Regions from separate parts of the Paenibacillus sp. AN1007 genome, predicted to be linked through region 1. Evidence: predicted binding sites of a transcription regulator. Region 1 holds the regulator's gene; the other holds the start of a gene.
What was found. Region 1 encodes CtsR, which represses protease genes until heat stress. Its sites were predicted from a motif close to ATGGTCAATAAAGGTCAAACA; they were not measured.
Positions count from the first base shown of each region.

Region 2: clpP (ATP-dependent Clp endopeptidase proteolytic subunit ClpP) is a predicted target of CtsR. The motif match lies at 4,645-4,665, and genes of this name have one in related genera.

Region 1 covers NZ_CP159992.1:3,829-11,798, forward strand. The annotation lists rRNA gene ABXS70_RS00015 (23S ribosomal RNA) at 1-1,319, shown strand, start outside; rRNA gene rrf (5S ribosomal RNA) at 1,474-1,590, shown strand; gene ABXS70_RS00025 (GNAT family N-acetyltransferase) at 1,778-2,962, shown strand; gene ABXS70_RS00030 (CtsR family transcriptional regulator) at 3,440-3,901, shown strand; gene ABXS70_RS00035 (UvrB/UvrC motif-containing protein) at 3,933-4,445, shown strand; gene ABXS70_RS00040 (protein arginine kinase) at 4,474-5,544, shown strand; gene ABXS70_RS00045 (ATP-dependent Clp protease ATP-binding subunit) at 5,746-7,970, shown strand, end outside.
Region 2 covers NZ_CP159992.1:5,617,684-5,625,653, reverse strand. The annotation lists gene whiA (DNA-binding protein WhiA) at 1-888, shown strand, start outside; gene ABXS70_RS25285 (HPr family phosphocarrier protein) at 1,040-1,309, shown strand; gene ABXS70_RS25280 (SIMPL domain-containing protein) at 1,483-2,238, shown strand; gene ABXS70_RS25275 (stalk domain-containing protein) at 2,610-3,707, shown strand; gene clpP (ATP-dependent Clp endopeptidase proteolytic subunit ClpP) at 3,957-4,553, opposite strand; tRNA gene ABXS70_RS25265 (tRNA-Arg) at 4,734-4,808, opposite strand; gene ABXS70_RS25260 (sugar-binding domain-containing protein) at 5,303-6,328, shown strand; gene gap (type I glyceraldehyde-3-phosphate dehydrogenase) at 6,451-7,458, shown strand; gene ABXS70_RS25250 (phosphoglycerate kinase) at 7,608-7,970, shown strand, end outside.

The DNA.
Region 1 (7,970 bases):
TCACACTGCCAAGAAAAGCCTCTAGCCAGATGAAGGTGCCCGTACCGCAAACCGACACAGGTAGGCGAGAAGAGAATTCTAAGGCGCGCGGAAGAACTCTCGTTAAGGAACTCGGCAAAATGACCCCGTAACTTCGGGAGAAGGGGTGCCCCGGTAGTGTGAATAGCACGAGGGGGCCGCAGTGAAAAGGCCCAAGCGACTGTTTAGCAAAAACACAGGTCTGTGCGAAGCCGTAAGGCGAAGTATACGGGCTGACGCCTGCCCGGTGCTGGAAGGTTAAGGGGAGTGGTTAGGAGCAATCCGAAGCTGTGAACCGAAGCCCCAGTAAACGGCGGCCGTAACTATAACGGTCCTAAGGTAGCGAAATTCCTTGTCAGGTAAATTCTGACCCGCACGAATGGCGTAACGACTTGGGCGCTGTCTCAACGAGAGATCCGGTGAAATTTTAATACCTGTGAAGATGCAGGTTACCCGCGACAAGACGGAAAGACCCCATGGAGCTTTACTGCAGCTTGATATTGAATTTGGGTACGATCTGTACAGGATAGGTGGGAGCCTTTGAAGCATGAGCGCCAGCTTGTGTGGAGGCACCGTTGGGATACCACCCTGATCGTATCTAGGTTCTAACCTGGTGCCCTAAGCGGGTACGGGGACAGTGTCAGGTGGGCAGTTTGACTGGGGCGGTCGCCTCCTAAAGAGTAACGGAGGCGCCCAAAGGTTCCCTCAGAATGGTTGGAAATCATTCGAAGAGTGCAAAGGCATAAGGGAGCTTGACTGCGAGACCTACAAGTCGAGCAGGGACGAAAGTCGGGCTTAGTGATCCGGTGGTACCGCATGGAAGGGCCATCGCTCAACGGATAAAAGCTACCCTGGGGATAACAGGCTTATCTCCCCCAAGAGTCCACATCGACGGGGAGGTTTGGCACCTCGATGTCGGCTCATCGCATCCTGGGGCTGAAGTAGGTCCCAAGGGTTGGGCTGTTCGCCCATTAAAGCGGTACGCGAGCTGGGTTCAGAACGTCGTGAGACAGTTCGGTCCCTATCTGTCGTGGGCGTAGGAAATTTGAGAGGAGCTGTCCTTAGTACGAGAGGACCGGGATGGACGTACCGCTGGTGTACCAGTTGTTCCGCCAGGAGCACCGCTGGGTAGCTATGTACGGACGGGATAAGCGCTGAAAGCATCTAAGCGTGAAGCCCCCCTCAAGATGAGATTTCCCAGTATGTAAGACCCCTTGAAGACGACGAGGTAGATAGGCTGGGGGTGGAAGTGCAGCAATGCATGGAGCTGACCAGTACTAATCGGTCGAGGGCTTATCCAATAGCAGGTTTTAAGTCGCGTAAGTTTCGTTTCGAATCTAGTTTTCAGAGAACAACACTCTGAATAGTGAAATGAAAATCGGTACATCCCTTAAGGTGTGGTTGGTTTTCAGTTTCAACTGAATGGAAAGAAGTACAACTTCGATCCAACCCTCGTTTGGTGGCGATGGCGGAGGGGTTCCACACGTACCCATCCCGAACACGACCGTTAAGCCCTCTAGCGCCGATGGTACTTGGACCGCAGGGTCCTGGGAGAGTAGGACGCCGCCAAGCAAAGAACCACTGCCGATGATGTTCGGTGGTGGTTTTTATTTTATATATCTTTTTCAGGAGATGCATCATGCATCTCCTGTTTGACTTTATGAGTAACCTCTGACAAACTCAAATGTATGGAGCAGCATCGTATAACCTTTTCACAAGAAATGGGCTTACACTACAAGAGAATGAGGTGCAGGATCATATGGAACTTCGCAAATTAACAACTGACGATTATGAGGCATGTATGGCTCTTTCCGAATATGCTTTCCAGTTCACGATGACAGAGGAACAGCTGGAGAGACGCCGTCAGGAATTTGCTGCACACAATGTACTGGGTGTATATGCAGATGGCCAAGTTGGGGCCAAACTTCAGATTATTCCTTTTCAAACCTATATAAATGGAAGATCGTTTGAGATGGGCGGCATCGCGGGTGTAGCCACTTGGCCGGAATACAGACGAAAGGGCTGGGTAGCAGGACTGCTGCAGTATGCACTGGAAGAGATGAATCGGAATAAGCAGAGTGTGTCCTTCCTGCATCCGTTTGCATTTGCGTTCTATCGGAAGTATGGATGGGAAACCTACGTTGAATATAAGAAATACAAACTGACGACTTCCCAACTGCCAGCTAAAAAACAGACGCCAGGTGTGATTAAACGAAATAATCCCGAGCTTGCTGTATTGAAGCAGGTATACAATGTCTATGCAGCGCGTTACAACGGAACGTTGAATCGTGATGACGCTTGGTGGACGAATTCAGTTTATGTCAAAAAAGGAAGCCAGCGGGCTGTTTACTTTGACGAGACGGGTGTACCACAGGGATATGTACTTTACGAAGTTAAGGAAGGCAAATTTACAATTGGTGAGATGATTCATCTCAACGAAGAGGCGAGACAAGGACTATGGACATTCATATCTAATCATGATTCCATGGTTGATGAAGTGACTTTGCAGGCACCTGCACGGGATATGCTTGCTTTTCAATTGGACAATCCTCGGATCCAGCAGGAGATTGTACCATACTTTATGGCGCGAATCGTAAGTGTGGAGCAGTTCATTTCGCAGTACCCTTTTGCAAGCCAGGACTCACCTGTACAGATTTTGCTTGAGGTTGAGGATGCCTATGCTCCTTGGAATGAAGGGGTATGGGAATTGAATGTGGCAATGAACGGAACAGCTTCGATATGGAAAAAGTCCGGATCAGAGCATGTTGGTCAGGAAGATCAGACGCTTCGCCTGAACATTCAATCGCTCACGGCGGTATTAATGGGATATCGCAGACCGGCAGAGATGGCCCAGATCGGCAGACTGGAAGGACCAGCTGCCGCGGTCCAAGCGCTGGAGAAGGCGGTTCCGGAGCGTGAAACCTATTTGCTTGATTTTTTCTAAGAGGTATATTGTTCAGCCGGATTAGACCGGGCAGATTCAGAGGGTAATCGTAAGACAATCAGACTTCTCCTGACATTTGGGAGAGGTTTTTTTGTGTCAGGCGAATATTTCGTGTAAAATCGTAAAAAATGAATAGTGCCCCCACTTGGCAAACCAGTAAAATATGCTATAATGTATATAAAGTCAAAGAAAGTCAAAGTCAACTGAAGGCTGAATAATAATGATTTCACCTATGACAGGATGTCGCGCTCTCTTACTGCTCTCTAATGAATGAAAAGTATCGTATTTCGGATACAAGTCATTTGGAAGATCAAGGGATATTAAAGGACCTTCGTGCTTCCTTTGTTCTCCTGTTTAGCACCTCAGTCAGCAAGATTCGCTGTTTCTCTGAATGGTTAAATGGGTGGAGAAGGTGTACTCTGTGGGGGCGTGCAGGTCCTTATTGACTTAACGTTTCAGACAGTGGAGGATGATTGGATGCGTAATATCTCTGATATTATCGAACGATATCTGAAGGGTATTTTGCATGAAAGTCCCGAAGGAATGATTGAAATTCAGCGTAATGATCTGGCAGATCAGTTTTCATGTGTACCTTCCCAGATCAATTATGTCATCAGCACCCGTTTTACTCTTGAAAAAGGTTACCTGGTAGAGAGTAAACGCGGCGGCGGTGGATATGTTCGCATACAGCGCATTGAATTGCCTGCCCAATCAGCACTGCATAATCATCTGCATCATAGTATTGGTGAGGAGATTGGACAGACTGCTGCTGAAGGGCTGATCTATCAACTGGAAGAAGCGCGTTTTTTAAGCAAGCGGGAAGCCGGTTTGATGCGTGCAGCTGTGTCGAGAGAGGTTCTAATGGTCAAACTTCCTTACCGGGATCAAATTCGTGCCAGAATGTTGAAGGCGATGCTAATATCTTTGCTCGGTAAATGAAAACTATCGGGATCAAAGGAGGTACATCTATATGCTGTGCCAAGAATGTAATAAACGTCCGGCTACACTGCATTTTACGAAAATTGTAAATGGAGAGAAGACGGAATTCCATATCTGTGAGTCATGTGCCCGTGAGAAGGGCGAGATGATTCCTGGAACAGCAGGAGGATTTTCGATTCACAATCTGTTGTCCGGTCTGCTTGATTTTGATCCGGCAGGCAAAAGTGCAGCACCTGCCAAGGCGCTGCAGTGTGAAGAATGCGGCATGACCTATGCCCAGTTCAGTAAAATCGGCCGTTTTGGCTGCAGTTCCTGTTACAAATATTTTGACAGCCGCCTGGACCCGTTATTCAAACGAGTGCATGGCAGTACATCACATGTAGGTAAAGTTCCTGCCAGAGCAGGTGGACGTATCAAAGTGAAACGGCAGATCGCCGATCTGAAGCAGCATCTGCAGCAGAGCATTGCTCAAGAAGAATTTGAAGAGGCTGCTCAGATACGTGACCAAATCAGGGAACTTGAAAAAGGAATAGCTCAGGAGTAAAGTTTGTCATGAGTAGGAGGGAAGCATAATGCCTAATCTGCGCTTTACAGAGAAGGCGCTCAGTGACTGGATGCGCAGCGATGCGGCTGATTCTGAGATTGTCATCAGCAGCCGTGTCCGGATTGCACGTAATCTTCAGCATATCCCGTTTCCCATGCTGGCTTCGGGTGAGCAATCGGAAGAGGTGCTGAATAAGCTGAGCGAAGTACTTCAGTACGATGACGTACACGCCTTTGGAGATTTTACTACACTCGATCTGACGGATATCGACGAACTCGACAAGCGTGTGCTGGTGGAGAAACATCTGATCAGTCCGAATCTTGCGAATGAATCGAGAAACGGGGCCGTAATCCTCAGTGAAGATGAATCGGTAAGTATTATGATTAATGAAGAGGATCATCTGCGTATCCAGTGCCTCTATCCGGGGTTCCAGGTAAAAGAAGCCTGGGAGAAAGCTTCCGCTATAGATGATGCATTTGAAGCGCACGTGGATTATGCCTTTGATGATCGCAGAGGTTATCTGACCAGCTGCCCAACAAACGTGGGCACAGGTGTAAGAGCATCAGTCATGATGCATCTTCCCGCACTCGTCATGACCCAGCAGATCGGTCGTATTCTCAGCGCTGTATCCCAAGTGGGATTAACGGTGCGTGGGATTTACGGTGAAGGCAGTGAGGCGATGGGCAACCTGTTCCAGATCTCCAACCAGATTACACTTGGACAGACGGAGCAAGAAGTGATCGAAAATCTGCACAGTGTCGTTTTACAGATGATCGGTCATGAACGTACAGCAAGAGAACGGCTGATTACGGATTCCAGATTACGTATTACGGATCGTGTGATGCGTTCATATGGAATTCTATCTCATGCGGCCATTGTCGACACGAAGGAAGCTGCGCAGCGGTTGTCTGATGTACGTCTTGGCGTAGACTTGGGACTGCTGAATGGGCTGTCCATTCCAGTGATGAATGAGCTGAATGTGATGACACAGCCTGGATTTTTGCAAAAAACGTATGGGGATATGCGTACCGATGAGCGTGATATCTATCGGGCTCAGTTAATTCGTGATACGATCAATGCAGCTAAAAGTTCTGGGTAAACTCTACCTAAAATTCAAGAAACTATTTCGGTTTCATGCCGCTTCTGCGGCTTTTATATAATAAGGTCTCCGCTTCTGCTGGAGTACCCATGATTTTATTCGCAGCATGGCTGCCAAAAAAATGATATGAAGAATACGAAGGATGATGAACTCGGGTGAGAGTCCCTTCGTTTTATTCAAAACCATGGAGGTGCAGGAGATATGATGTTTGGAAGATTTACGGAACGGGCCCAAAAGGTGCTCGCACTCGCGCAGGAAGAAGCTGTCCGTCTCGGTCATAATAACATCGGTACGGAGCATATTTTGCTCGGCCTCATTCGTGAAGGCGAAGGCATTGCTGCCAAAGCACTGATCGGCCTGGGACTCGGATTGGAAAAAATTCAGGATGAAGTAGAGACGCTGATTGGTCGCGGCCAAGAGCAGCCTACGAACATTGCATATACGCCGCGTGCGAAAAAAGTAATTGAACTGTCCATGGATGAAGCTCGTAAACTTGGCCACACGTATGTGGGCACAGAGCACATTCTGCTTGGATTGATTCGTGAGGGTGAAGGGGTTGCAGCACGTGTGCTCAACAACCTCGGTATCAGTTTGAACAAGGCACGTCAGCAAGTGCTGCAGCTGCTGGGCAGCAGTGAAGCTGTCTCCAGTCACAACGGCACACCGGCTAACGTAAGCACACCTACACTCGACAGTCTGGCACGCGACCTTACCGCTTACGCCAGAGAGAACAACCTGGACCCGGTTATTGGGCGCAGCAAGGAGATTGAACGTGTCATTCAGGTACTGAGCCGTCGTACCAAAAACAACCCGGTATTGATCGGTGAACCTGGCGTAGGTAAAACCGCTATTGCTGAAGGTCTCGCACAGAAAATCATTGCGAACGAAATTCCAGAAACATTGCGAGACAAACGCGTAATGACGCTGGATATGGGTTCGGTTGTAGCCGGAACCAAATATCGTGGTGAATTCGAAGATCGTTTGAAAAAAATCATGGATGAGATTCGTCAGGCCGGTAACATTGTCCTGTTCATCGATGAGCTGCACACGTTGATTGGCGCAGGCGGAGCTGAAGGTGCAATTGATGCATCAAACATTTTGAAACCAGCTCTGGCTCGTGGCGAACTGCAGTGCATTGGTGCAACGACACTTGATGAGTACCGTAAATACATTGAGAAAGATGCTGCGCTGGAGCGCCGCTTCCAACCGATTACAGTGGATCAGCCTTCACCGGAAGAAGCGATTCAAATTCTGCACGGTCTGCGTGATCGTTATGAAGCCCATCACCGTGTGAAAATTACGGATGAAGCGATTGTGCAGGCAGTCAAATTGTCTGACCGTTATATTACGGACCGTTTCCTGCCAGATAAAGCAATCGACTTGATTGATGAAGCTGGATCAAAAGTAAGGCTGAACTCATACACGATTCCGCCAAACTTGAAACAATTGGAGAGCCGTTTGGAGGATATCCGTAAGGAAAAAGACGCTGCGGTTCAGAGCCAAGAATTCGAAAAGGCAGCTGCGCTTCGTGATACAGAACAAAAGATTCGTGAAGAATTGGATACCACGAAAAATCAATGGAAAGAAAAACAAGGCCGTACCGATTCCGAAGTAACGCCGGAGGATATCGCTCAAGTGGTTGCCAACTGGACAGGAATTCCGGTGAACAAGCTGAAGGAAGAAGAAACGCAGCGTTTGATGACTCTGGAGTCCATTCTGCATGAACGAGTGATCGGTCAGGATGAAGCAGTTAAATCAGTAAGCCGTGCCGTTCGCCGTGCACGTGCCGGACTCAAAGATCCGAAACGTCCGATGGGTTCATTTATCTTCCTCGGTCCTACCGGTGTAGGTAAAACAGAACTCGCTCGGGCACTTGCTGAAGCAATGTTTGGCGACGAGAATGCCGTAATCCGGATTGACATGTCCGAGTACGGAGAGAAACATTCCACAGCACGTCTTGTCGGAGCGCCTCCAGGATATGTGGGATACGAAGAAGGCGGTCAGCTGACAGAGAAAGTTCGTCGCAAACCGTACTCCGTTGTCCTCCTGGACGAAGTGGAGAAAGCTCACCCGGAAGTATTCAACATCCTGCTGCAGGTACTTGAAGATGGTCGTCTGACCGATTCCAAAGGACGTGTGGTTGACTTCCGCAATACACTGATTATCCTGACGTCTAACGTAGGTGCAGAAGCGATCAAACGTAACTCCACCCTTGGTTTCACGGCTGTTGTCGATGCAGGTGCAGATTACGATAACATGAAGGGCAAAGTAATGGATGAGCTGAAGAAAAGCTTCCGTCCTGAGTTCTTGAACCGGATTGACGAAATTATCGTGTTCCACTCCCTCGAACAGAAACATATCGCTGAGATTGTTACACTTATGAGTGAGGAACTGCGGAAACGGCTTAACGAATATGAGGTTGATTT
Region 2 (7,970 bases), 1.0 Mb from region 1:
GCGTGCTGCGAACAGGCGGAACTTTCAGCCCTCATCCGTATGCTAGGTGCGGTGCAGTTATCGAATAAAAAAGTCATCTTGGATATTTCGACAGAGAATGCTGCGATCGCAAGAAGGGCATACTCTCTGCTTAAAAAGCATTTTCAAGTGCATACGGAATTGCTGGTTCGCAAGAAAATGCGGCTGAAAAAGAACAATGTATATATTGTTCGTGTTCCGACGATGGTTCAGGAGATTTTAAAGGAGCTGCGAATTGTTTCCGAAGGGTTCCTGTTTACGCCAGGCATTAACGAAGAGATGTTGAAGAAAAACTGCTGTAAACGGGCATATCTTCGCGGTGCCTTTCTGGCAGGAGGATCGGTAAATAACCCGGAAGGTTCGTCATATCATCTGGAGATCGCCTCGATGTATGAGGAGCACTGCCAGGCCCTAGTGGATCTGGCCAATGAATTTCATCTCAATGCCCGGTGTATAGAAAGGAAAAAAGGATTCATCCTATACATTAAGGAAGGTGAGAAAATCATTGAGCTGCTCAGCATCATTGGAGCTCACCAGGCCCTGTTTAAATTTGAGGATGTGCGAATTATGCGGGACATGCGTAATTCGGTGAATCGGATCGTTAACTGTGAGACAGCCAATCTGAACAAGACGATCGGGGCAGCGGTCAGACAGATTGACAATATCCGTTTACTGCAGAAGGAAGTAGGTTTGGAGTCGCTGCCGGATAAGCTGCGTGAAGTAGCAGAGGTCAGGCTTGCTCATCCAGATATCAATCTGAAGGAAGTTGGCGAATTGCTGAAGGGTACGGTGAGCAAATCAGGAGTGAACCATCGACTGCGGAAAATTGATGAATTGGCTGAGAAAGTGCGTGCAGAACGATACAGTTAACCGTTTGTGAAGAGAATGTGACAGCTGCTTTCTGCCCGCAGAAGCAGGCTGCGTTTTTTCTTCTAGTGTCCTGCACCGGTTAATGGTATAATGTTGTATAAATATAATTGTGTATTTAATGTCCAGATTTTATAATAGGGGGTAAGTTTCTATGACAAAGCACCCGGTAGTTGTCCGTTTGAAAACGGGTCTCCATGCCAGACCTGCGGCACTGTTCGTGCAAGAGGCGAATAAGTACTCATCTGAAGTGTTCGTCGAGAAGGACGATAAAAAAGTGAATGCAAAAAGCATCATGGGAATCATGAGCCTTGCGATCAGTACAGGTACGGAAATCCAGATCAGTGCAGAAGGCGCGGATGCCGATCAGGCTGTAAACGCTTTAGTTAGTCTGGTAAGCAAGGAAGAGCTTGAAAACCAATAAGAGTTAACATGAATGAGCGAATGAAGAAGTCCCGCAAGGGGCTTTTTTGCGTTTTACATAAAATTGTATATAATCGGCACCGTCAAGTGCAACATTATGGATTTTGTCCCGTCTGTTAAGGTATCAAATCGCTTCAAGTTTGAGAAGTTAACATAATAAGGAGGCTAATCATAATGGCTAAACAATGGATGAAACCGTTTGGTGCAGTGCTTGTGGCCAGTTCGCTGCTGGTCGGAGGGACAGCGTATGTTGCTCCTGGAAACTATGCGTATGCAGCAGAAGTTCAGGGAGTACAGCAGAATGTCATTAATGTTGTAGGTAAAGGTGAGATTCAGGTGAAGCCGGATATTGCTTATCTCTCGATCGGTGTGAACAGCGCAGCCGAGACTGCAGCATCAGCTCAAAAAGCGAATGCCGCTAAAATTCAAAAAGTGACCAATCTGCTGAAAAACACTTGGAAGATCAATGCAGATGATATTCAAACAAGCCAATTCTACGTGCAGCCGAACTACACGTACAATGAGAAAGATGGACAAAAAGTCAAAGGATACACAGCGCATCATACATTGACGGTGACATACCGCGATATGGACAAGATTGGCGAACTGCTGGATGCAGCATCCCAGGCGGGAGCTAACAATATTGAGAACGTACGCTTCACGGTAGAGAATCCGGAGAGATACGAATCCGAGGTAATTGCCAAGGCTGTAGCCAATGCAGATGTAAAAGCAGGAGCTATTGCCAAAGCGGTTAAACGCGAGCTCGGCACAGTACTTTCGGTAAGTCAGCCAGACGCTAATGTCCCCGTGCTCTATGCGAACGAAGCTTTGATGTCCAAATCAGAAAGTGATTCTAACGCAGGTACGCAGATCGAAGCCGGTCAGGTCAAAGTGAGCACCGTTCTGAATATCACTTATGAGATGAAATAATGAAATCTGCTCCATCGCAGACTTGAAATGATTAAATATCAAGATTTTAAAATAATGACAAAAGTACTGCCGTTCAGGCAGTGCTTTTTTGTTGCACATGCACACTTTGAGGAAGTGAGCGAGCGCTTCGTACGGAAAGCCAACAGAATGATGGGGAAAATCGTGTCGTTTTTGTCTATTTGTTCGTGACAAAATGTTCATTTTCTGCATTTTTTTCAGCATGATTTTCATCAACATTGTAACTGGAGATGTAAACCTTTCCGAAAAAGGGTTAATTATAATAAAGAGGTAAGCGTATGGCCTATGCAATCTAATCTATATTTCTACATGCGCAATAAACCTATTGGAATATCAGAGAGGAGTTTTTATAGATGAAAACATGGAAAAAGTGGACGAGTGCATTATTGGCAGCAGGTGTAATTATGGGAGGAAGCACCGCATGGGTGGACCAATCTGTTCAAGCGGCATCCGTATCTTCCAAAGTAACTACACCAGCTGAGGTGACGTTAAAATCAGGTGGTAAAACGCTGACGCAAAAAGGCCTGCTCCAAGGTGGTTCGACCTGGGTGTCACTGACAGCGGTTAAGGATGTGGCGGGTGGTACATTGAAATATGATGCCAAAACGAAGTCATACACGGTTACCGTGGCGAATAACGCCATGACCGTTAGTCTGATGGATGGGCAGCCAAACGTGTATATTAACGGTTTTTATCCTCAGGTGGAAGCGAAGTTGATCCAGGGCCGGTTGTATATTCCCTTCTCTGCCATGAGAGATTATTTGGGCGTGCAGGGCAGCTGGGATGCCAAAACGAAAACATTGACCCTGAGCAAAGTGAAGCAGAACAACGTGAAGGTGAAATCAACAAAAGCAAATATGACGGTTAAAAACGCGGAGGTGGATGTTCAGTATCCGCAGGTGAGCGGACTGGCGAGCAAAGAGGCTGAAGCGGCAATCAACAAAGTGCTCAAAGATGAGGTGGATAAGGCAGCGGCTGCTTTCAAAAAACAGACGTCTGAATTCGGCGGAGCTACGGCGAAACGCCCATATGCATTCGAAACGTCGTATGTGGTGACTTATAATGAGAACGGCGTGCTGGGTCTAATTACGCAGCGTTACGAGGACTATGCAGGAGCGCACGGTATGACGTATCGCACAGGGCACACATTTGCACTCGATACAGGTAAGGAATTGACGCTGGATGACGTGATTGGAAACAGCAAATCCATGCGTGAAACCATCAGCAAAAAAGTTGGCGAGCAGCTGAAAGCGAACACGGGATATTTGAGCGGCTACAAAGGTCTCAACAAAGATCAGGACTTCTATGTGACACCATCTGGTGTAGTGGTGTTCTTCCAGCTGTATGAGTACACAGCATACGCCGAAGGTTTCCCTGAGATGAAATTCACTTATAAGGAAATTCTGCCTAAGGGTACTGAACCATTTGGCAGTGCCGCATCCGACAAGTAAGTAAGTAAGTGGGCTGTAAAATCGTCTAAGCTATGCTCAATTAACAGCACTTATTCTTTCTTCTCGCAAAATATATAAATAAGAAGCCCCTCTCACTATATTGTGAAAGGGGCTTCTTATTTGTACAGACAGCACACTCCAGTGGCGAGTGGTGATGCTGTCTCACTGCCAGACATAAACGCGGGGCGGGCTCACCATATATTGGTGAAGCCCGCCCCGGGATAACACTGCAAGCCTACAGGCCGCGAATTAGATGCCTTGGGAGCCTACATTTTGGATTACTTTATCAATGATACCGTAATCGGCTGCTTCAGCAGCGCTCATGAAGTAGTCACGATCTGTATCTTTTTCGATGCGTTCCAGTGGCTGCCCAGTACGTTCGGAGATGATGCGGTTGAGCGTATCGCGCATTTTCAGGATGCGGCGTGCACGGATTTCGATATCCGATGCTTGACCTTGTGCACCACCAAGAGGTTGGTGGATCATAATTTCACTGTTCGGCAGCGCGAAACGTTTGCCTTTTGCACCGGCATTCAGCAGGAATGCACCCATGGATGCCGCCATACCTACGCAAATTGTAGATACATCCGGTTTAATGAACTGCATTGTATCGTAGATTGCCATACCCGCTGTGATCGATCCGCCTGGGCTGTTGATGTATAAGTGAATGTCTTTCTCCGGATCTTCGGCTGCCAGGAACAACATCTGTGCCATGATGGCATTCGCCACAACGTCATTCACGTCGCTGCCAAGAAAAATGATACGATCCTTCAGCAATCTGGAATAAATATCATAGGCGCGCTCACCCCGGTTGCTCTGTTCAACGACCATTGGAATATAACTCACGTGAAAAACCTCCTCGGAAATGTAAAAGTTAAATTGGTGTTTATACTTAAACTGTTACCGTATTAACCACATCATAAACAATCTCAAACAAAAAGTCAAAGAAAGTCAAACTAACTTTGAAAAAAAAGAAACCTTTCCGGTTTCGTTGGTTAATTGCATTATGAGCTGTTAAAAACTTGATGGCGCGCCCGCCAAGAATCGAACTTGGATCTCAGGCTTCGGAGGCCTACGTCATATCCATTGGACCACGGGCGCAAATAATGTGACAGCAATAATGATTATAGCTTATGAAGTGGTGAATTGCAAGCTGCTGCTTTTAGTAAAGGGCGCAAGATTTCTTGGCAGTCGATAAAATGATCATTCTTCTATACGGGCTATAAGCTGTTTTGCAGGTGGTTTGAATTGCTTCGGATATGATCATGATAATTAAGAATGGATAAAGCTTGGGTTTAGGTACATGCTATAAGAGGTTTTGGACATGCCATATGAAATATAAAGGATGCAAGATATAGATGAGATCGATGTCCTTCTTCTATATATGGTGTGAAAACTCGTATTTTATCTTCATGAGCAGAGGTTGTGAAAATAGGCGCGTACAGAAGCCTATGAACGTGTCGAAATAAGCATTCGAAACACTTGCATATCGCGTCAGTTTTAGGTAGAATGAACGTGGGACTTAAAAAGTTAACCCGGGACATTTTAGGGCCATGAAAGAAGCTTGGAGCGAGAAGCTTGCGGGAGTGGAAAGCATGCGAACGATTTTAGAAGTGCAAAAGCAGCTTCTGCCTGATCTCATGGATGTCTTGAAAAAAAGGTATACAATTCTGCACCAGATCATGTTATCGGATGTGATTGGGCGGAGAACGTTAGCCAATTCCATGCAGATGACCGAGCGGGTTCTGAGAGCTGAGACCGATCTGTTAAAGGCTCAGGGACTTATCGAAATTGACAGCGCCGGTATGAAGATCAGTGAGGCGGGTTCCAATCTGCTGCAGCAGTTAGAACCTGTCGCGAAAGAGCTGTTTGGATTATCCGAGCTGGAAGAGCGAATCAAGCAAGCCTACGGTCTGCAAAAGGTAGTTGTCGTTCCTGGTGATTCGGACGTATCTCCTTACGCCAAGAGGGAACTTGGAAGAGCCGGAGCAAAGGCTCTCGGCAGTATTATGAGTGACAACGACGTTGTCGCCGTTACGGGTGGATCGACAACGGCTGAAGTCGCTGAACAACTCACACCACCTACTTCGCTTAAGGGTGTCTGGTTTGTACCAGCGCGCGGCGGACTGGGAGAAAGCCTGGAAATTCAGGCCAATACGATCGCATCCACGATGGCAAAGCGGGCAGGAGCCCAGTATAAACTCCTGCATGTACCGGATTTGCTTAGTGACCATGCCTATGAATCACTGATCCAGGACCCGGGTGTTCAGGAGATTTTACAGCTGATCAGGCAATCACGCATTGTGATCCATGGTATTGGTGATGCTGTGGAGATGGCGAAGAGACGCAAGCTTGCACCGGAGATCATCGATGAACTTCAGGAACAGGGTGCTGTATCGGAGTCCTTCGGGTATTACTTTAATGGTCAGGGTGAGGTGGTACATACCATGCTTACACTGGGTATGCGGCTTCAGGATATCGAACGCACTGATGTGGTGATCGGCATTGCGGGCGGCAAGAGCAAGGCGGCTGCCATTCATTCCGTACTGCGTTTCGGTCAGGAAGATATTCTGATTATAGATGAGGCTGCGGCCGAAATCATCGTCGCTGAAATGGAATAGGTTGATCATCAGAGATGACCTTTTTCTTCACACAAATTTTGTTGTCTTGACGGACTTCACCGTCTGTCTTGAATATATAGTTTTATCAAAAAATTAAATCAAAACTTGGGAGGAACTTACTCATGATTAAAGTAGGTATTAACGGTTTTGGACGTATTGGTCGCTTGGCATTCCGCCGTATTCAAAATGTAGAGGGCATTGAAGTTGTAGCAATCAACGACTTGACTGACGCTAAAATGCTGGCTCATTTGCTCAAATATGATACAACTCAAGGTCGCTTCGATGGCGATGTTGAAGTACACGACGGCTTCTTCAAAGTGAACGGCAAAGAAGTTAAAGTACTGGCTAACCGCAATCCTGAAGAACTGCCTTGGGGAGACCTGGGTGTAGATATCGTTCTGGAATGTACTGGTTTCTTCACAACGAAAGAAGCAGCTGAGAAACACTTGAAAGGTGGAGCTAAGAAAGTTGTTATCTCCGCACCAGCTACTGGCGATATGAAAACGATCGTTTACAACGTAAACCATGACATCCTTGATGGTACTGAAACAGTAATCTCCGGCGCATCTTGCACAACGAACTGCCTGGCTCCTATGGCAAAAACACTGCAGGACAAATTCGGAATCGTTCAAGGTTTGATGACTACAATTCACGCTTACACTGGCGACCAAAACACATTGGATGCTCCACACCCTAAAGGTGACTTCCGTCGTGCTCGCGCAGCAGCTGAAAACATCATTCCTAACACAACTGGTGCTGCTAAAGCGATCGGTCTGGTTATCCCTGAACTGCAAGGTAAATTGGATGGTGCAGCACAACGCGTACCAACACCAACAGGTTCCCTGACTGAGCTGGTAACTGTACTGGGCAAAAAAGTAACAGCTGAAGAAGTTAACGCAGCAATGAAAGAAGCTTCCGATCCACAAACTTTCGGATACACTGAAGACGAAATCGTATCTTCCGACATCGTGGGTATCACTTACGGTTCCCTGTTCGATGCGACTCAAACTAAAGTTCTGACAGTGGGCGACCAACAATTGGTTAAAACTGTAGCTTGGTATGACAACGAAATGTCCTACACAGCTCAATTGGTTCGCACATTGGAGCACTTTGCAAAAATGATCAAGTAATATCTGTAATAACATAGAGCGGAAACAGATTGTTATTGTTTCCGCTCTTTATATATGGAACTTTTGCAAATTTCTCATGAACACCAGGACTGACAAGGCATTAAGCTCTTGAAAGGTTCACCAAATACATGGGTGCGGAGGAAATAGAGATGAACAAAAAAAGTGTACGTGATATCGAATTGAATGGAAAACGGGTATTCGTCCGTGTAGATTTCAATGTGCCGCTTGAAGATGGTAAAATTACAGATGACAAACGTATTCGTGCGACACTGCCTACAATCAATTATCTGATTGAAAAAGGTGCTAAAATCATCTTGGCAAGCCACATGGGTCGTCCAAAAGGCGAAGTTGTAGAATCCATGCGTTTGACGCCAGCGGCTGAGCGTTTGTCTGAATTGTTGGGCAAGCCGGTTACCAAAGCGGATGATTCCGTTGGTGAAGCAGTTAAAGCTCAAGTCGCGGCATTGAAAGATGGCGACGTATTGCTGCTTGAGAACGTTCGTTTCCACGCA